DNA from 4 places in the Streptomyces sp. NPDC088707 genome. Region 2 is predicted to be linked to each of the others. Evidence: riboswitches for the same ligand, from Rfam matches in the RefSeq annotation. Region 2 holds a riboswitch; each other region holds the start of a gene.
The links. A riboswitch is a leader RNA that binds a small molecule or an ion and turns the genes downstream of it on or off. The one in region 2 is predicted to bind cobalamin.

Region 1 (4,644 bases), on a different contig from region 2:
GGCCCAGCTCGGCGAGCGGGATCGGCTCCAGACCGTTCACCCGGCGCGAGGCCTCGTCCCACAGCGGGCGGACGCCCAGCAGGGCGAGGGCCTCGGCGACGTCGTCGCCGGCGGTGCGCATCGCGCTGGTGCCCCACAGGGAGAGGCCCACGGACGTCGGCCACTCGCCGTTGTCGGTGCGGTAGCGCTCCAGGAGCGAGTCGGCGAGCGCCTGACCGGTCTCCCAGGCGAGCCGGGACGGCACGGCCTTCGGGTCGACCGAGTAGAAGTTCCGTCCGGTCGGCAGGACGTTGACCAGGCCGCGCAGCGGCGAACCCGACGGGCCGGCCGGGACGAAGCCGCCGTTCAGGGCGTGCACGGCGTGGCTGAGCTCGTCGGTGGTGGCGGCCAGCCGCGGCACGACCTGCTCGCAGGCGAAGCGGAGCACGGCGTGCACCTCGGCACCGTACGCGGCGGCGACCGCCGGGACCGCGTCCACGGACCAGTCCGCCGCCTCCATCGCCTCGACCAGCTCGCGGGCCTTCGCCTCCGCCTCGTCGGCGGTGGTGCGGGTCGCGGCCGACTCGTCGAGGCCGAGGGCCTCGCGCAGACCGGGCAGCGCCTGCGTGCCGCCCCAGATCTGGCGGGCGCGCAGGATGGAGAGGACCAGGTTGACCCGGGCCTCGCCCTCCGGGGCGCCGCCGAGGACGTGCAGACCGTCGCGGATCTGGGCGTCCTTGACCTCGCACAGCCAGCCGTCGACGTGCAGCAGGAAGTCGTCGAAGCCGTCGTCCTCGGGACGCTGCTCCAGACCCAGGTCGTGGTCGAGCTTGGCGGCCTGGATCAGCGTCCAGATCTGGGCGCGGATCGCGGGCAGCTTCGCCGGGTCCATGGAGGAGATCTGCGCGTACTCGTCGAGCAGCTGCTCCAGGCGCGCGATGTCGCCGTACGAGTCGGCGCGGGCCATCGGCGGCACCAGGTGGTCGACGAGCGTGGCGTGCACACGGCGCTTGGCCTGGGTGCCCTCGCCCGGGTCGTTGACCAGGAACGGGTAGATCAGCGGGATGTCGCCGAGGGCCGCGTCGGGGCCGCAGGCGGCAGACAGGCCGGCGTTCTTGCCGGGCAGCCACTCCAGGTTGCCGTGCTTGCCCAGGTGCACCATGGCGTCGGCACCGAAGCCGCCGTCCTCGGCGCGGGCGGCGATCCAGCGGTAGGCGGCCAGGTAGTGGTGGGACGGCGGGAGATCGGGGTCGTGGTAGATCGCGATCGGGTTCTCGCCGAAGCCACGCGGCGGCTGGATGAGGATCAGCAGGTTCCCTCGGCGGAGGGCCGCGAGGACGATGTCCCCCTCGGGGTTGCGCGACCGGTCCAGGAACATCTCGCCGGGCGCCGGGCCCCAGTGCTCCTCGACGTGGGTCCGCAGCTCCTCCGGGAGGGTCGCGTACCAGCGCTTGTAGTCGGCGGCCGGGATGCGGACCGGGTTCTTGGCGAGCTGCTCCTCCGTCAGCCAGTCCTGGTCGTGGCCGCCGGCCTCGATGAGGGCGTAGATCAGCTCGTCGCCGTCGCCGGAGACCAGGCCGGGCAGCTCCTCGACGGGCCCGAAGTCGTACCCCTCCGCGCGGAGGCGGCGCAGCAGCGAGACGGCGGAGGCGGGGGTGTCGAGGCCGACGGCGTTGCCGATGCGGGAGTGCTTCGTCGGGTACGCGGAGAGGACGAGCGCCAGCCTCTTCTCGGCGTTCGGGATGTGCCGGAGGCGGGCGTGCCGTACGGCGATCCCGGCGACGCGGGCGGCGCGCTCGGTGTCGGCGACGTACGCGGGCAGCCCGTCCTCGTCGATCTCCTTGAAGGAGAACGGCACGGTGATGAGCCGGCCGTCGAACTCGGGGACGGCGACCTGGCTCGCGGCGTCCAGCGGGGAGAGACCCTCGTCGTTCTCCTCCCAGGCGGCGCGCGAACCGGTCAGGCAGAGGGCCTGCAGGATCGGCACGTCGAGCGCGGCCAGCGCGCCCGCGTCCCAGGCCTCCTCGTCGCCGCCGGCCTGCGCCTCGGCGGGCTTGGTGCCGCCCGCCGCGAGGACGGTGGTGACGATCGCGTCGGCGGTGCGGAGCCGGTCGAGCAGCTCCGGCTCGGGGGCGCGCAGGGAGGCGACGTACAGGGGGAGGGCCTGGGCGCCGGCGTCCTCGACAGCCTCGCAGAGCGCGTCGACGAAGGCGGTGTTCCCGCTCATGTGGTGGGCGCGGTAGTAGAGCACGGCGACGGTCGGGCCGGTCGTCGTGCGGGCGGCGCGCTCCAGGGGGCCCCAGGTGGGGGCGGCCGCGGGGGACTCGAAGCCGTGCCCGGTGAGCAGGACGGTGTCGGAGAGGAAGCGGGCCAGCTGCTCCAGGTTCGCCGGGCCGCCGTGGGCCAGGTAGGCGTGCGCCTCGGTGGCGACGCCGACGGGGACGGTGGACGCCTCCATCAGCTGGGCGTCGGGGGCCTGTTCACCGCTGAGGACGACCACCGGCTTTCCGGCCGCGCGCACCGCGTCGAGGCCCTCCTCCCAGGAACGGAGGCCGCCGAGGAGCCGTACGACGACGAGCTCGGCCTCGGCCAGGAGGCCGTTCAGCTCGGCCAGGGGGAGACGGGCGGGGTTGGCGAAGCGGTACTCCACCGGGCCGCCGGCCGCGCGGGCGCTGAGCAGGTCGGTGTCGGAGTGCGACAGCAGCAGAAGCATGGCGAGCGCAGGCCTTCCTCGGGGTTGTCCGCGCCCCGGGTGGTCGTATGGACGGCGGGAGTTCCTGACTCACCGTCCCGGGGGCGTGCAGACGCACAGCCCGGGCCGGCTCACAGTGGCGGGACCGCGCCGGATTCTCACCGGGCTTCCTCCCCGGGGTCCTGGGACCCCATGCCGTCTGCATAGTAGATCGTGCGGTCGACGGGCCGGGTCGGGTGGCGGAGTCGGCCGGATCACACTGCGGATCACGCTGCGGTCCACCGTGCGGTTCACACCGCGGATCACCGTGCGGTTCACGCTGCCGTTCACCGTGCGGACGGAGCCCCCGTTCCGACCGCGGCCGGACCGGGCTCCGGCCTCCGCCGCCCACCGCGCCGGCCGGCCCACGGCCGAAGGGAGGGCCCCGTGGCGGCCGGATCGCGCCCGGTGGCCGCCCGGCGACCCGTCGGTATGCTCGCCGCCATGCCGCCCACCCCGCCCCCGACGCCCGACCCGGGCGAACCTCGCATACGGGACCGTGGCGACGCGTGCCCCGGGGCGCTGCGCCTGCACTCCGCCGACGACGGCCGTCTCGCCCGACTCCGCCTGCCCGGAGGCCGTTTGACGTCCCGTCAGGTCGAGACGCTGGCGGACGCAGCGGAGACCCTGGGCGACGGACGGCTCAGCATCACCTCGCGCGGCAACGCCGAGCTGCGCGGCCTCGCCGACGACTGCGGGGCCGAGCTGGCGGCACTCCTCGACGCGGCGGGCCTGCTGCCCTCCCCCACCCACGAACGCGTCCGCAACATCGTCGCCTCCCCGGCCTCGGGCCTCGACGGACTCGGCGCCGCCGACGTGCAGTTGTGGGTCCGCGAGCTGGACACCCTCCTGCGTTCCGCGCCCTGGGCGGCGGCCCTTTCCGGCCGGTTCCTCTTCGTCCTCGACGACGGACGCGGCGATGTCGCCGGGCTCGGCGGGGATGTGACCTTGGTCGCAGTGGGAGGCGGAGAGGCGGAGCTGCACGTCGGCGGGCGAGCCGTCCGGCTCGCGAGCTCCGACGCGCCCACCGCGGCCCTCGCGGTGGCGGGCGGGTTCCTGGCCGCCGCGCGGAAGGCCGGAACCGGGGCCTGGCGGGTCCGGGAACTCCCCGAGGCGTACCCGGTGGACCCGCTGGAATCGGGGGTGACGGCCCGGCCCGTGCCCGCGCCGGAACTCCCCCGGGGCCGTCCCCTCTCCCCCGGCGTCCTCGGGCCCGCCGCCCTCTCCGTGCTCGCCCCGCTCGGCCGGCTCACCGCCGCCCAGCTCCGGGCCCTGCTCCCCGCCGAGGAGGTCCGGCTCACACCCTGGCGCGGGGTCGTCGTGGCCGGGGTCGGCGCCGACCGGCTGCCCGCCCTCGACGCGGCCGGGCTCATCACCCGTCCCGACTCCCCCTGGGCCGGTGTCACCGCCTGCACCGGGCGGCCCGGCTGCGCGAAGTCCCTCGCCGACGTCCGCGCCGACGCCGTCCCCGGACACCCGGGACACCCGGGGCGCCCCGGCCACCCCGGCCCCGTCAGCAGCAGCACGACCGCCGCCCCCGTCCTCCCCGTGCACTTCTCCGGGTGCGAGCGTCGCTGCGGTCACCCGCACGGCGCCTGGACCGACGTCCTCGCCACCGCCGGCGGCGACTACCTGGTGGACGGCGTCCCCACCCCCCGTACCGCCCTGCCCGAAGCCGTGACCGCGGCCCGCACGACGAGATGAGCGAGAACAACAGGATGTTCGACTACGAGAAGGACGGGGCGGAGATCTACCGCCAGTCCTTTGCCACGATCCGCGCCGAGGCGGATCTGGCGGGCCTGCCCGCCGACGTCGCCCAGGTGGCGGTCCGGATGATCCACGCCTGCGGCATGACCGACCTCGTACGCGACATCGCCTGGTCGCCGCGGGTCGTCACGAACGCCCGCGCCGCCCTCAAGGCCGGAGCACCGATC
Region 2 (4,644 bases):
AACCAGGTGTGGACCAACCTCATCGACAACGCGGTGTCCGCGATCGGGAGCGACGGCGGCGACGGCACCCTGACGGTCCGTACGGCCCGGGAGGGCGACCGGCTGCTCGTGGAGTTCCGCGACACGGGCCCCGGCGTCCCCGAGGAGATCCGCAGCCGCATCTTCGACCCCTTCTTCACGACAAAGCCGGTCGGCGAGGGCACAGGGCTCGGCCTCGACATCTCCTGGCGGATCGTGGTGAGCAAGCACCACGGAAGCCTTCAGGTCGAGTCCGTACCGGGCGACACCCGGTTCCAGGTACTGCTGCCGCTGACCGCCCCCGCGGCGGAGTCCGAGCCGGATCCCGGGGCGGAGACCGGATCCGACTCCCCCGCCCGCACCGGCGTCACCACCGACACACCCGACACACCCGAGGAGCAGGCATGACCGAGATCGAGGGAATCGACCCGAGCGTTCCGCCCAGCGGGCCGGGCTGCGGGGACTGCGACTCGGTGGGCGGCTGGTGGTTCCATCTGCGGCGCTGCGCCCAGTGCGGCCACATCGGCTGCTGCGACTCCTCCCCCGCCCAGCACGCCACCGCGCACTGGAAGTCCACCGGGCATCCCCTCGTCCAGAGCTTCGAGCCGGGCGAGAGCTGGTTCTGGAACTACGCCACCGACGACCTGTACGACGCGGGACCCGCACTCGCCCCGCCGGACGGCCACCCCGCCGACCAGCCGGCCCCCGGACCGGCCGGCCGCGTCCCGCAGGACTGGCAGCGGCACCTCCACCGCTGAGGGCCGCCGGCCCCCGTCCGTCCGCGCGCCGGCCGACCCGGTGGTGGCCGAAGTGTGGCCTTCGCGTTCCGCGATGCGGTCAGGGGTGTGCGGTGGGCGTTCGTCCGCCTAAGGTGGCCGTGCAGCTGGTTCGCCCCGTCCGCCAGGCGGGATGCGTCGTAAGAGGGAACCCGGTGGGAATCCGGGACTGCCCCGCAGCGGTGAGCGGGAACGACCGCCGTCATACGCACTGGGACCGGACAACGGTCCTGGGAAGCGACGGCCAGTAGGTGCCCTCCGGTCGCATCCGGAGAGCGTGCCCGCGAGTCCGAAGACCTGCCCGTTGCCCGCGCGCGGACGATTCCGCGTGCGGAGATCCCGGTGACCTCGTGGGCGGGTCGGCGCGCATATCGAGCGGCACGTGCGGCACTTCCGCGTCGTGGTCCGCCGGTCTGTCCGTTCCTTCGCGTCCGCGTCCCGTCTCCGGGGCGCTCAGGACACATCTCGCGAAGGAGAGTTCCGTGACACCGAAGCCCGCGCCAGCACGAGCCACCGTGTACGGGTACCCCCGCCAGGGGGAGAACCGTGAACTGAAGAAGGCCGTCGAGGGGTACTGGAAGGGCCGTGTCGACGCCGGCACGCTCCGGGAGACCGCGGCCGAGCTGCGCAGGTCGAACTGGCGGGAGCTGACCGAGGCCGGCCTCCACGAGGTGCCGACCGGTGACTTCTCGTCCTACGACCACGTCCTGGACACCAGCGTGATGGTCGGCGCGATCCCCGACCGGCACCGTGCGGCCGTCGAGGCGGACGCGCTCGACGGGTACTTCGCGATGGCCCGCGGCACCGAGGACGTCGCGCCGCTGGAGATGACCAAGTGGTTCGACACCAACTACCACTACCTGGTGCCCGAGCTCGGGCCCGACACCGTCTTCACCGCCGACTCCGGCAAGCAGGTCGCCGAACTGAAGGAGGCCCTCGCGCTCGGCCATGCCGCCCGCCCGGTGCTCGTGGGCCCCGTCACCTACCTGCTGCTCGCCAAGCCCGCGCGGGGCGTGGCCCCGGACTTCGAGCCGCTGACCCTGCTGGACCGGCTGCTGCCGGTGTACGCGGAGGTGCTCGCCGATCTCCGCGCCGCCGGAGCCGAGTGGGTGCAGCTGGACGAGCCGGCGCTGGTCCAGGACCGGACCCCGGCCGAGCTCGACGCCGCCGCCCGTGCCTACCGAGCGCTGGGCGGCGCCACCGACCGTCCCCAGCTGCTCGTCGCCTCCTACTTCGGGCGGCTCGGGGACGCCCTGGGCGTGCTGGCCAAGGCACCGGTCGAAGGGCTCGCCCTCGACTTCACGGAATCGGGCGCCGCCAACCTGGAGGACCTCGCCGGCGTCGGCGGGCTGCCCGGCAAGCGCCTGGTGGCGGGCGTCGTCAATGGACGCAACGTCTGGATCGACGACTACCGCAAGTCCCTCGGAACCCTCGGTACGCTCCTCGGGCTCGCCGACCGGGTGGACGTCGCCGCCTCCTGCTCCCTCCTGCACGTGCCGCTCGACGCCGCCGCCGAGCGGGGCATCGATCCGCAGATCGCCCGCTGGCTCGCCTTCGCCCGGCAGAAGACCGCGGAGATCGCCGTCCTGGCGCGCGGGCTCGCCCTGGGTACGGACGCCATCGCGGCCGAACTCGCCGCGAACCGGGCCGACCTGGCGTCCCGTTCCGGGTCCGCCCTCACCCGGGACCCCGCCGTACGGGCCCGTGCCGCCGCCGTCACCGACGCCGACGGGCGGCGCTCGCAGTCGTACGCGGTGCGGAGCGTGGCCCAGCGGGCCCAGCTCGGCCTTCCGCTGCTGCCGACGACGACCATCGGCTCGTTCCCGCAGACGAGCGAGCTGCGCGTCGCACGGGCCGACCTGCGGGCCGGCCGGATCGACGCCGCAGGCTACGAGGAGCGGATCAAGGACGAGATCCGCGAGGTCCTCTCCTTCCAGGAGAAGACGGGGATCGACGTCCTGGTGCACGGCGAGCCCGAGCGCAACGACATGGTGCAGTACTTCGCCGAGCAGCTCACCGGCTACCTCGCCACCGAGCACGGCTGGGTCCAGTCGTACGGCACCCGCTACGTCCGGCCCCCGGTCCTGGCCGGGGACATCTCCCGCCCCGAACCGATGACCGTGCGCTGGACGACGTACGCCCAGGCGCAGACCTCGAAGCCGGTCAAGGGCATGCTGACCGGTCCGGTGACCATGCTCGCCTGGTCCTTCGTACGGGACGACCAGCCGCTCGGGGAGACCGCGCGGCAGGTGGCCCTCGCCCTGCGCGACGAGGTGACCGACCTGGAAGCGGCCGGGACCTCGGTGATCCAGGTCGACGAACCGGCGCTGCGCGAGACGCTGCCGCTGCGAGCCGCCGAGCACGCCGCCTACCTGGCCTGGGCGACCGGGTCCTTCCGCCTCGCCACCGGCGGCGTGCGGCCGGACACCCAGATCCACACCCACATGTGCTACGCCGAGTTCGGCGACATCGTCCGGGCCATCGACGACCTCGACGCCGACGTCGTCAGCCTGGAGGCGGCCCGCTCCCACATGCAGGTCGCCGACGAACTCGCCGCGCACGGCTACCCGCGCGAGGCCGGCCCCGGCGTCTGGGACATCCACTCCCCGCGCGTCCCCAGCGTCGGGGAAGCCGCCGCCCTGCTGCGCAAGGGACTTGAGGCCATCCCCGCCGAGCGTCTGTGGGTCAACCCCGACTGCGGTCTGAAGACCCGTGGCTGGCGCGAGACCCGCGCCTCCCTGGAGAACCTGGTCGCGGCCGCCCGTGAGGTGCGCGCCGAACTGGCCTCCGGGAGCTCCTGATCCCGTGGGCCCGGGCCGGACGCCGACGGCGCCCGGCCCGGGCCCGGGGCCGGGGCCGAGGTCCCCCCGGCGCGGCGAGTCGGGGAGGGTCGTGCGCCGGCAGGGTCGACTGCCATGACGAACGGTGCCCTGACGCCGGGCCCGAACAGCGCGCGGGGAGGCGATCTCACGCCTGGGCGCACGGCCCGGTCAAGCCCGGGAGCGACTGACGTCGCCGGTCACGGCGTACGCGCCTGGAGCGCTCTCCACGGTCCCCCGCGGAGGGTGCCGAGCGTCACCCCCGGCGGTCCACGCGTAGAGTACGGCCGGGCGCGGTGAGATCAGATGGAGTTCCCATGACCGCGATCAGCCTTGAGCACGCCACCGTCCCCGCCGACACGGGCGAGGTGACCCTCCTCATAGCCCGCCGGGTGGAGCCCGGCCACGAAGCGGCCTTCGAGCTGTGGGCCCGGGGCATCCTCGACAGCGCGGCCGCCTTCCCGGGTCATCTCGGCCACGGCCTGTTCCGCTCCTCCGGCGGCGACGCCCCGTGGTTCCTCGTCCACCGCTTCCGGGACGAGGCGGCGTGCCGGGCCTGGCAGGAGTCTCCCGAGCGGGCGGCCTGGTTCGCCGACTGCGAGGGCCATCACCACACGGAGATCGCCCGACGCACGCTGACCGGCATGGAGACCTGGTTCGCCAAGCCGGGCTCGACACGGCCTGCCCCGCCCCGCTGGAAGATGGCGATCGGCGCGACCCTGGCGATCTACCCGATCTCGGTCCTGGGAAGCCTCCTCCTCGTCCCCCGGCTCACCGGACTCCCCCTGCTGCTCAGCAGCGCGATCATCGCCTGCGTGTTCAACGTACTCATGACATACGTGACGATGCCCGCCGTGAGCAGGCTCCTGCGCAGCTGGCTCACGCCGTAGCCCACCGGGGTCGCCGCCCGCGTCGGGGGCGGTGAGGCGGGCGCCCGCGGTCCGGCCCACCCGGGCCGCGTTCGTCATCTAAAATTCAGGGCGGCCTCGGGGCCGCGGCTCGTCGCTGCGCGCGGCGGCCGCGGAACCGTC
Region 3 (4,644 bases), 180 kb from region 2:
ACCTCCGTACCGTCCAGGCGGAGCGAGCCGCTCACGCACCGCAGCCCGCCGCTGAGCAGGCGCAGCAGCGTCGTCTTGCCGCTGCCGTTGCGCCCGAGCAGCGCGACCGCCCGCCCCTCCGCGACGGCGAAGTCCACGCCGGACAGGACCGGGGGCCCGTCCTCGTAGGCGAAGCCGGCGTGCACCAGTTCCACGACAGGGGTCGGAGACGTCACGGAAGGAGCCTTTCCAGTACGAGGGTGAGGGCGACGAGTCCGGCGAGCAGCGCGCCCGTCGCCGCGAGGAACGGGCGGGACAGCGCACACGCGGGCACCAGGACCCGCAGCGTCCCGTCGTACCCGCGCCCGGCGAGCCCCGACTGCAGGCGCTGCGCCCGGTCGAAGGCCCGGACGAAGGTGGTCGCACCGAGGCCCGCGAGGGAACGCCAGGTCGCGGCCCGCGTGGTGTGCCCGAGCCGGGCCGCCTGCGCCTGCCGGATCTTGGACATCGCGTCGAGCAGCAGGAAGATGATCCGGTACATCACCAGCGCCACGTCCACCACCGGCGCCGGCACCCCGGCCCCTACCAGCCGGGGCAGGACGTCGGACACCGGCGTCGTGAACGCGAAGAGCAGCACCCCGAGCGAGGCTGAGGCGGTCCGCAGCAGCAACTCGCCCGCGTGCGTCGGACCGTCCGGCGCGAGGGCCACGAGCCCCCGGGCGCTGCCCACCTCGAAGAGCAGCGGAATCGCGCCCGTGACACAGAACCCGAGCGGGATCCGGAACGCGCGCCACAGCGCCCGGCCCGGCACACCGGCCGGACCGAGCAGCACCGTGAGCGTGGCCGCCGCGACGAGCACCGCGCCCGGCCACGGCGGCAGACCGACCGCGCACAGGGTGAGACCGAAGCCGAGAAGCGCCTTCTCGGCGGGATGGCGGCGGCGCCAGCGACTGCTGTGCGCCGCCGCGTCGATCGGCAGCATCGGCGGCTACGCGCCCGGCCCGCCGACGGACCCGCCACCGGAGCCGCCCGCGTGGTCCGCGGTCGCGCTCGCGGTCGGGACCGCAGTCGAGGCATCGGCATCGGCATCGGCGTCGGTATCGGCCGGCCCGGCCGTCTCCGCCCGCGCCGCCCCCTGTCGGCGGCCACGCCGCAGGCCGAAGTAGTACGCCAGGACACCGGCGCCGAGGGCCGCCTGCAGGGCGAACAGCGCCGACTCGATCTCACCGGAGGGCGGCTCGTAGAGCGGGCTGAACCACGGCTCGTAGTCGGGCTGGAGTTCCGAGATCGCCGTCTCGGCCTCCGCGTCGGCCCCCGCGAAGGGTTCCTCCTTGTGGTCCCCGAGCCCCAGCGCGAGCGGCAGGACCGCGAGCGCCGCGACGACGAGCAGCAGCAGGGCGTTGATCTTCGTGTTCCGGCTCATCGCGCGGTCGCCTCCTCGCGGCGCTCCGACGTGCGTCCGGCGAGGACACCGAGCCGGACCAGGTCGCCCTTGCTGGACTGGGTGAGCAGGCGCATCACGAGCACGGTCAGCAGGCCCTCGCTGACCGCGAGCGGAATCTGCGTGACGGCGAAGATCCCGCCGAACTTGGCGAGTGCGCCGGGGATGCCGCTGCCCGGGTCGGGGAAGGCGAGCGCCAGCTGGACGCTGGTCACGCAGTACGTGGACAGGTCGGCGACGAACGCGCCGAAGAAGACGGCGACCATCAGCGGCGCGCCGAACCGGCGCAGCAGAACGAAGGCCCCGTACCCGGCCCAGGGTCCGACGATCGCCATCGAGAAGACGTTCGCGCCGAGCGTGGTCAGGCCGCCGTGGGCGAGCAGCAGGGCCTGGAAGAGCAGGGTGATCGTCCCCAGGACCGCCATGATCGGCGGCCGGAACAGGATGGCGCCCAGACCTGTACCGGTCGGGTGCGAGCAGCTACCGGTCACCGAGGGCAACTTGAGTGCCGACAGGACGAACGTGAAGGCGCCGGCGGCGCCGAGCAACAGGGTGGACTCAGGATTCGACCGCACCTCGCGGGTCAGCGCGCGGACCCCGTGGACGACGAACGGCGCGGACGCGACGCCCCAGGCGGCCGCGTGCACAGGGGGCAGATACCCCTCGGCTATATGCATGGTTGGGAGACCCTCTCCAGCACCTCGTGGATGGACAACGCACCCTGGCCGGTCTCCTGGCTGACGGTCATTCCGCCCGACTCCGCCTTCCCACACCACGACGGTCTCCCGACGTGGTCCAGTGGCTTCCCCGAGGGCGTTTCCCGCGGGGGTGGAGCCGGACCTCCCGATCACAGTGGCGAGGGCCGCACCGGTACTGCACCGGTTTCCCGTACACCAAGGCCCTGCGACATTAGTGCGTTGACCAGGTACATCACAATGTGGGCGCTTGCCGGGTCCCGTGGGCGGGGCCGTGGATCCCCCGGATTCCCGCCGCCTGGCTGTTCCTGCCGTGGCGCACGAGGGCCGCGAGGGCACCGGGCGCCACGACGACCGCCGCCGTGAGCGCCGCGAGGAGCGTCCCGCGCCCTCACTCCTTGCGGTAGGCGTACGCCTCCGACGCGGCCGCCGCCACGGCGTCGAGGTCCCCGCCGGCGCTCGCCGTGACCAGGGCGGCGACCGTGCCCTCGACGAACGGCGCGTCGACGAGCCGGGCACCCTCGGGCAGTTCGTCGCCCTCGGCGAGGAGGGCCTTCACGGTGAGCACCGCGCTTCCCAGATCGACGAGGACCGCCACACCGGCGCCCCGGTCGACGGCCTTCGCCGCTTCCAAGATCAGCTCGGAACTCGTTCCGAGACCACCGTCGGGAGTCCCGCCGGCCGGACGGATCGGGGCGAGGTCACCGCCGCCCGCGAGCCCCCGGGCCAGCTCGGCCACGGCGGTCGCGACGGCGGCGCTGTGCGAGACGAGCACGATGCCGACGGCACCCGAACCGGCACCGGCACCGCCACCCGATCCGGCGCCGGAACCGGAACCGGCGGTGCCGGGTTCGACCGCATCCGGGCCGGTCCCGTTCCCCCTGCTCATGACGTCTCCTCGGCGTCCGCGGTCTCCGTACGGGCGATCTCGTCGAGCGCGGCGAACAGCAGCGCCGAGGACGTGGCCCCGGGATCCTGGTGCCCCACCGACCGCTCGCCCAGATAGCTGGCCCTGCCCTTGCGCGCCCGCAGGGGTACGGTCGCGAGCGCGCCCTCCTCGGCCGCCGCGCGAGCCGCGCCGAACGAGTCCCGCAGCCCCTCCACGGCCGGCACGAGCGCGTCGAGCATCGTCTTGTCGCCCACCTGCGCGCCGCCCAGCTGGGACACGGCGGCCACGCCGGAGCCGAGCGCCTCCGCCAACTGCTCGCGGGTGACACGCTCGTCGTCGCCGAGCGTCTTGCCGGTACGGCGGAGCAGCGTGCCGTACAGCGGCCCCGAAGCGCCGCCCACGGTGGAGATCAGATGCCGCCCGGCGGCGGTGAGCACCGCGCCGGGCGTTGCCGGCGGGTCCTTGGCCAGGGTCTCGGTCACGGCGGCGAAGCCGCGCCTGAGATTGGCGCCGTGGTCGGCGTCGCCGATGGCCGAGTCGAGTTCGGTGAGCCGGTCCGCCTCCCGGTCGACGGCCTCGGCCACGGCGGCCAGCCAGCGCACGAGGAAGTCGGCGTCGAAGGTCTGCGTCATGTCGGTCTCCTCTTCCCTCGCTCGTCTCACCGGCCCCAGCGCAGCGCGGGCGTCTCCACGGGCGCGTCCCAGAGGCGCAGGAGCTCCTCGTCAACCTCGCACAGGGTCACGGAACAGCCGGCCATGTCGAGCGAGGTCACGTAGTTCCCGACGAGGGTCCTGGCCACCGGCACACTCCGCTCGCCCAGGACGCGCTGCACCTCGGCGTTGAACCCGTACAGCTCGAGGAGCGGGGTGGCGCCCATCCCGTTCACCAGGGCGATGACGGGACCGGACGGGCGGAGGTCCTCCACGACGGCGTCGACGGCGAAGTCCGCGATCTCGCGGGAGGTCATCATCGGACGCCGCTCGCGTCCCGGTTCGCCGTGGATGCCGATGCCCAACTCCAGTTCCCCCTCGGGGAGGTCGAAGGTGGGGCTGCCCTTGGCGGGCGTCGTGCACGCGCTCAGGGCGACGCCGAAGGAACGGCAGCGCTCGTTGACCCGGCGGGCGATCGCCTCCACCCGCTCCAGGGGTGCGCCCTCCTCGGCGGCGGCGCCCGCGATCTTCTCGACGAAGAGCGTGCCGCCGGTCCCGCGCCGGCCGGCCGTGTAGAGGCTGTCCGTGACGGCGACGTCGTCGTCGACCAGGACCTTGGCGACCTGGATGCCCTCGTCCTCGGCGAGCTCCGCGGCCATCTCGAAGTTCAGCACGTCACCGGTGTAGTTCTTGACGACGAACAACACCCCGGCGCCACTGTCGACGGCGGCCGCGGCCCGCACCATCTGATCGGGGACCGGTGAGGTGAACACCTCCCCGGGACAGGCCGCCGCCAGCATCCCGGGCCCCACGAAGCCCCCGTGCAACGGTTCGTGCCCGGAGCCGCCGCCGGACACCAGCGCGACCTTCCCGGCCACGGGCGCGTCCCGCCGCACCACGACCCGCCGCTCCACGTCGACGGTGAGCTCGGGATGAGCGGCGGCCATCCCGCGCAGCGCGTCTGCGACGACGGTCTCGGGGACGTTGATC
Region 4 (4,644 bases), on a different contig from region 2:
ACGATCCGGTCAACCTGATGAGCTACGTGACCTACGTCTTCCAGGCGTACTTCGGCTACTCCAAGGACAAGGCGCACAAGCTGATGCTCGACGTGCACCACAAGGGCCGCGCGGTGGTCTCCAGCGGCACCCGCGAGGAGATGGAGCGCGACGTGCAGGCGATGCACGGCTACGGCCTCTGGGCGACCCTCACCCAGGACCGCGGCTGATGGCCGGCCGCTTCGAGAACCTGCCCGGCGGCGGCGCGGCCGTCGCCCTCGACGACGTCGAGATCTCCATCCTCCGCTCCCTCGCCGTCCAGCTCATGGAGCTGATCGGGCCGGGCGACGAGCCCGCCCAGGACGCCGACCCGCTGGCCGCGCTCTTCGCCGAGGGTCCCAGCAAGCCGCCGTCCGACCCCGCGCTCAAGCGCCTCTTCCCCGACGCGTACGGGGACGACAGCGAGGAGCTGCGGGCGGCCGCCTCCGACTTCCGCCGCTTCACCGAGAACGACCTGCGGGCCCGCAAGCGCGAGGACGCCCTCGTCGTCGTCCGCGCCCTCGACGCGCTCTCCGCCGACGCGGCGGGCGAGGGTGGCGCCGTCCTGAAGCTGACCCCGGACGAGGCCCGTGCCTGGCTCGGCGCGCTCAACGACCTCCGGCTGACCATCGGCACCCGCCTGGAGGTCACCGACGAGGAGGGGGAGCAGCTGTACCGGCTGCCGGACTCCGACCCGCGCAAGCCGATGGTGATGGCGTACCTCTGGCTGGGGGCTCTCCAGGAGTCCCTCGTCGAGACCCTGATGTCCTGACCGATCCCCCTCCGGACACCCCTCCGTGACGGGGTGTTCGCTCAGCGGACGCTCAAATCCGGATAACGAATGCGTTATCAGAGCGTCCGCTTTGGCATCTTGAATCCCTTTCGCCTGCCGGTTTCTGTGGCGTGCACCACACGCAACTCCCTCGATCACGCGTCAGCCCGTGATAAATCTTCACGACCGCTCGGGGACGCCACCCCTGTTCCCGAGGGCGCTTCGACCGGCTGACCGCCGGTGGCACTCCATCCACATCCGGGGGGATCAGGATCTGATCCGCGGCAGACGCACTCGCAGTCGCGCGGATCAGCATGGAGAAAGGCGCACCACCATGACCTCTGTGCAGGTCGACAAGCAGCACGACGGCACCGACGGGGCCGTGGACGGCGGCGAGGGCTACCAGCGTGGCCTCGGCGCCCGGCAGATCCAGATGATCGCGATCGGCGGTGCCATCGGTACCGGCCTCTTCCTCGGCGCCGGCAAGGCCATCGCCAAGGCGGGGCCCAGCCTGATCCTCGCGTACGCCATCGCGGGCCTGGTCATCTTCTTCATCATGCGCGCCCTCGGCGAGCTCCTCATGTACCGCCCCGTGTCCGGCTCCTTCGCGGAGTACGCACGGGAGTTCGTCGGCCCGTTCTGGGGCTTCGTGACCGGCTGGACGTACTGGCTCTTCTGGGTCGTCACCGGCATCACCGAAGTCACCGCCGCGGCCACCTATATGACGTACTGGTGGGACATCCCGCAGTGGATCTCCGCGCTGGTCTTCACGTTCGTCCTCTACGGCGCCAACCTGATCTCCGTGAAGCTCTTCGGTGAGCTGGAGTTCTGGTTCTCCATGGTCAAGGTCACCGCCATCATCGGCATGATCCTGATCTGCGCCGGCATCCTCACCATCGGCTTCTCCGACGCCGGCGACACCGCCTCCGTGACCCACCTGTGGGACCAGGGCGGCTTCTTCCCCACCGGCATCGGCAACACGCTGATGACCCTGCAGATCGTCATGTTCGCGTTCCTCGCGGTCGAGCTGGTCGGCGTCACCGCCGGCGAGTCCAAGGACCCGAAGACCGTCCTGCCCAAGGCCATCAACACCGTGCCGTGGCGCATCGCCGTCTTCTACGTCGGCGCGCTGATCATGATCCTGTCGGTCGTCCCGTGGACCGAGTTCCAGCCGGGCGTCTCCCCGTTCGTCGCCGCCTTCGAGAAGATGGGCCTCGGCGTCGGCGCCGCCATCGTCAACTTCGTGGTGCTGACCGCCGCCCTGTCCTCCTGCAACTCGGGCATGTACTCCACCGGCCGCATGCTGCGCGACCTCGCGCTCAACGGCCAGGGCCCGAAGGTCTTCACCAAGCTCACCAAGAGCGGCACCCCGCTGCTCGGCCTGACCTTCTCGGCCTCGCTGATGCTGGTCGGCGTCTGGATCAACTACGTCGCCCCGGGCAAGGCCTTCGAGTACGTCGTCTCCTTCGCCACCATCTCCGGCATGTGGGCCTGGATCATGATCCTGGTCTGCCAGATCCGCTACCGGGCCAAGGCCAACCGCGGCGAGCTCCCCGAGTCCACCTTCAAGGCCCCGGGAGCCCCGTACACCAGCTGGTTCGCGCTCCTCTTCATCGGCATGGTCATCGTGATGATGGGCATCGACGAGGGCGCCCGGGTCTCGCTGTACGCCGCCCCCGTCTGGGGCCTCATCCTCGGTGTCTCCTACCTGGTCCTGAAGTCCCGCAACCCCGAGGGCGCCGCCTTCGCCAAGCGGTCCTGACCGGACCCCACGGACGATCGCCCCGGGCCGTCCCCCAAGGGCCCTGACCACGATCGTCTCGGCATACGGGCCGTTCCGTACCACTCCCCGGTACGGAACGGCCCGTCGGCTTATCCTGTCGGCATGCTGACCATCACCCGGGCCCTGTACGACCAGATCGTGAAACACTCGCGCGCGGACCACCCCGACGAGGCCTGCGGCGTGGTCGCGGGCCCGGCCGGCACCGGCCGCCCCGAGCGGTTCATCCCGATGCTCAACGCGGCCCGCTCGCCCACCTTCTACGAGTTCGACTCCGCGGACCTGCTCAAGCTCTACCGCGAGATGGACGACCGGGACGAGGAGCCCGTCATCGTCTACCACTCGCACACCGCGACCGAGGCCTACCCGTCCCGCACGGACATCTCGTACGCCAACGAGCCCCAGGCCCACTACGTCCTCGTCTCCACCGCGGACAGCGACGGCGCCGGCCCCTTCCAGTTCCGCTCCTTCACCATCGTCGAGGGCGTCGTGACCGAGGAAGAGGTCAAGGTCGTCGAGGAGTACGACGCCTGAGACACTGACGGGGACCTACGGGCGGCAGGACCCAGGAAGCCGGTGCGAATCCGGCACGGTCCCGCCACTGTGACCGCCTCCTCCGGGAGACGGAAGCCAGGAACTGACCTGCCGCCTTCTCACCACCGATCGGGGACGTGGAAATCCCCGGAGGAGGCACGTTCCGTCATGTCCTGGCCCCGCCGCACCCGGCTGCCCCTGGCGCCCCTGCTGTCCGCCGCCGCACTGCTCCCGCTGCTCGCCGCCTGCTCGGCCCCCGCGACGGAGACCCCCGCCGCCAAGACCGCCCCGGGATTCCCGTACACCGTCTCCAACTGCGGCGTGAAGACGACCTTCAAGGCCCCGCCGAAGCGTGCGGTCACCATGAACCAGCACGTCACCGAGGTCATGCTCGCCCTCGGCCTGGAGAAGTCCCTCGTCGGCACCGCCTACCTCGACGACGCGATCCTCCCCGCCTACAAGAAGGCGTACGACTCCGTCCCCGTCCTCGCGAAGGAGTACCCCTCCAAGGAGGCCCTGCTCGCCGCGAACCCCGACTTCGTCTACGGCGGTTACTCCTCCGCCTTCGCGAGCAAGGACGGCCGCAGCCGCGACGACCTGAAGCGGGCCGGCATCGACACCCGGCTCAACACCGAGTACTGCCCGTCCGGTTCGCCCTCCGTCGACGACCTCTACCGCGAAGTCGACGAGATCGGCCGGACGTTCGGCGTCCCCGACCGGGCCGAGAAGTGGGTCCGGGAGGCGCGGACCACCGTCGCCGCCACCGAGAAGCGCCTCAAGGGCACCGCGCCCGTCTCCGTCTTCGTCTACGACAGCGGCGACAAGACCGCCTTCACCGCCGGCGGCAAGGGCATCGGCAACGAGCTCATCAGCCGCGCCGGAGGCCGGAACGTCTTCGCCGACCTCGACAAGGCCTTCGGCGACGCCACCTGGGAACAGGTCGTCGCCCGCAAGCCCGAGGTCGTCGTCATCTACGACTACGGCTCCACCACCGTCGAACAGAAGAAGAAGCGGCTGATCGACGACCCGGCCCTCAAGGACGTCCCCGCGATCAGGAACCGCCGGTTCGCCGTGATGCCGCTCTCCGACACCGTCCTCGGCGTCCGCGTCCCCGCGGCCGTCGACAAGCTGGCGGCCCAGCTCCACCCGGGCCGATGAGCCCGGAGACCCGCGCCGCGGGCTCCGCGCGGCCCGTGCCGCCCGCCCGGTCCGCCCCGTCGGCAGGGGCCGGCGCCGGGCGATCGGGTCCGCCCCCGCGGACGCGGGGCGGGCCGCTGCGGTACGCGGTCGTCGTCGCCGGACTCGTCGTCGCCCTCGCCGCCGCGGCCCTCGCCTCGCTCGCCCTCGGCTCCGTCCGCATCCCGCCCGGCCAGGTCCTCGACGCCCTCACCGGACGCGCCCCCGACCCCTCCCCGTACCGCACGATCGTCCTCGACGTACGGCTGCCCCGGGTGCTGCTCGGCGCGGTCGTCGGCGCCGGGCTCGCCGTCGTCGGCGCCGTCCTCCAGGCCCTCGTCCGCAACCGGCTCGCCGACCCCTT

Region 1: it holds a riboswitch for cobalamin, as region 2 does, so the genes downstream of both, cobN (cobaltochelatase subunit CobN) here and metE (5-methyltetrahydropteroyltriglutamate--homocysteine S-methyltransferase) in region 2, are expected to answer to the same signal.
Region 3: it holds a riboswitch for cobalamin, as region 2 does, so the genes downstream of both, ACIP84_RS09665 (energy-coupling factor ABC transporter permease) here and metE (5-methyltetrahydropteroyltriglutamate--homocysteine S-methyltransferase) in region 2, are expected to answer to the same signal.
Region 4: it holds a riboswitch for cobalamin, as region 2 does, so the genes downstream of both, ACIP84_RS20970 (ABC transporter substrate-binding protein) here and metE (5-methyltetrahydropteroyltriglutamate--homocysteine S-methyltransferase) in region 2, are expected to answer to the same signal.

The regions. Positions count from the first base shown of each region.
Region 1 covers NZ_JBIVLV010000003.1:277,720-282,363, forward strand. Annotated here, with positions in the region: gene cobN (cobaltochelatase subunit CobN) at 1-2,692, opposite strand, end outside; cobalamin riboswitch at 2,728-2,886, opposite strand; gene ACIP84_RS12055 (cobalamin biosynthesis protein CobG) at 3,143-4,414, shown strand; gene ACIP84_RS12060 (precorrin-8X methylmutase) at 4,429-4,644, shown strand, end outside.
Region 2 covers NZ_JBIVLV010000002.1:336,578-341,221, reverse strand. Annotated here, with positions in the region: gene ACIP84_RS08970 (ATP-binding protein) at 1-426, shown strand, start outside; gene ACIP84_RS08965 (UBP-type zinc finger domain-containing protein) at 423-776, shown strand; cobalamin riboswitch at 886-1,114, shown strand; gene metE (5-methyltetrahydropteroyltriglutamate--homocysteine S-methyltransferase) at 1,277-3,595, shown strand; gene ACIP84_RS08955 (antibiotic biosynthesis monooxygenase) at 3,931-4,503, shown strand.
Region 3 covers NZ_JBIVLV010000002.1:514,884-519,527, forward strand. Annotated here, with positions in the region: gene ACIP84_RS09650 (energy-coupling factor ABC transporter ATP-binding protein) at 1-215, opposite strand, end outside; gene cbiQ (cobalt ECF transporter T component CbiQ) at 212-961, opposite strand; gene ACIP84_RS09660 (energy-coupling factor ABC transporter substrate-binding protein) at 968-1,402, opposite strand; gene ACIP84_RS09665 (energy-coupling factor ABC transporter permease) at 1,399-2,097, opposite strand; cobalamin riboswitch at 2,126-2,361, opposite strand; gene ACIP84_RS09670 (PTS-dependent dihydroxyacetone kinase phosphotransferase subunit DhaM) at 2,507-3,004, opposite strand; gene dhaL (dihydroxyacetone kinase subunit DhaL) at 3,001-3,636, opposite strand; gene dhaK (dihydroxyacetone kinase subunit DhaK) at 3,663-4,644, opposite strand, start outside.
Region 4 covers NZ_JBIVLV010000006.1:434,137-438,780, reverse strand. Annotated here, with positions in the region: gene clpS (ATP-dependent Clp protease adapter ClpS) at 1-209, shown strand, start outside; gene ACIP84_RS20985 (DUF2017 domain-containing protein) at 209-790, shown strand; gene ACIP84_RS20980 (amino acid permease) at 1,125-2,552, shown strand; gene ACIP84_RS20975 (M67 family metallopeptidase) at 2,676-3,104, shown strand; cobalamin riboswitch at 3,097-3,231, shown strand; gene ACIP84_RS20970 (ABC transporter substrate-binding protein) at 3,273-4,262, shown strand; gene ACIP84_RS20965 (FecCD family ABC transporter permease) at 4,259-4,644, shown strand, end outside.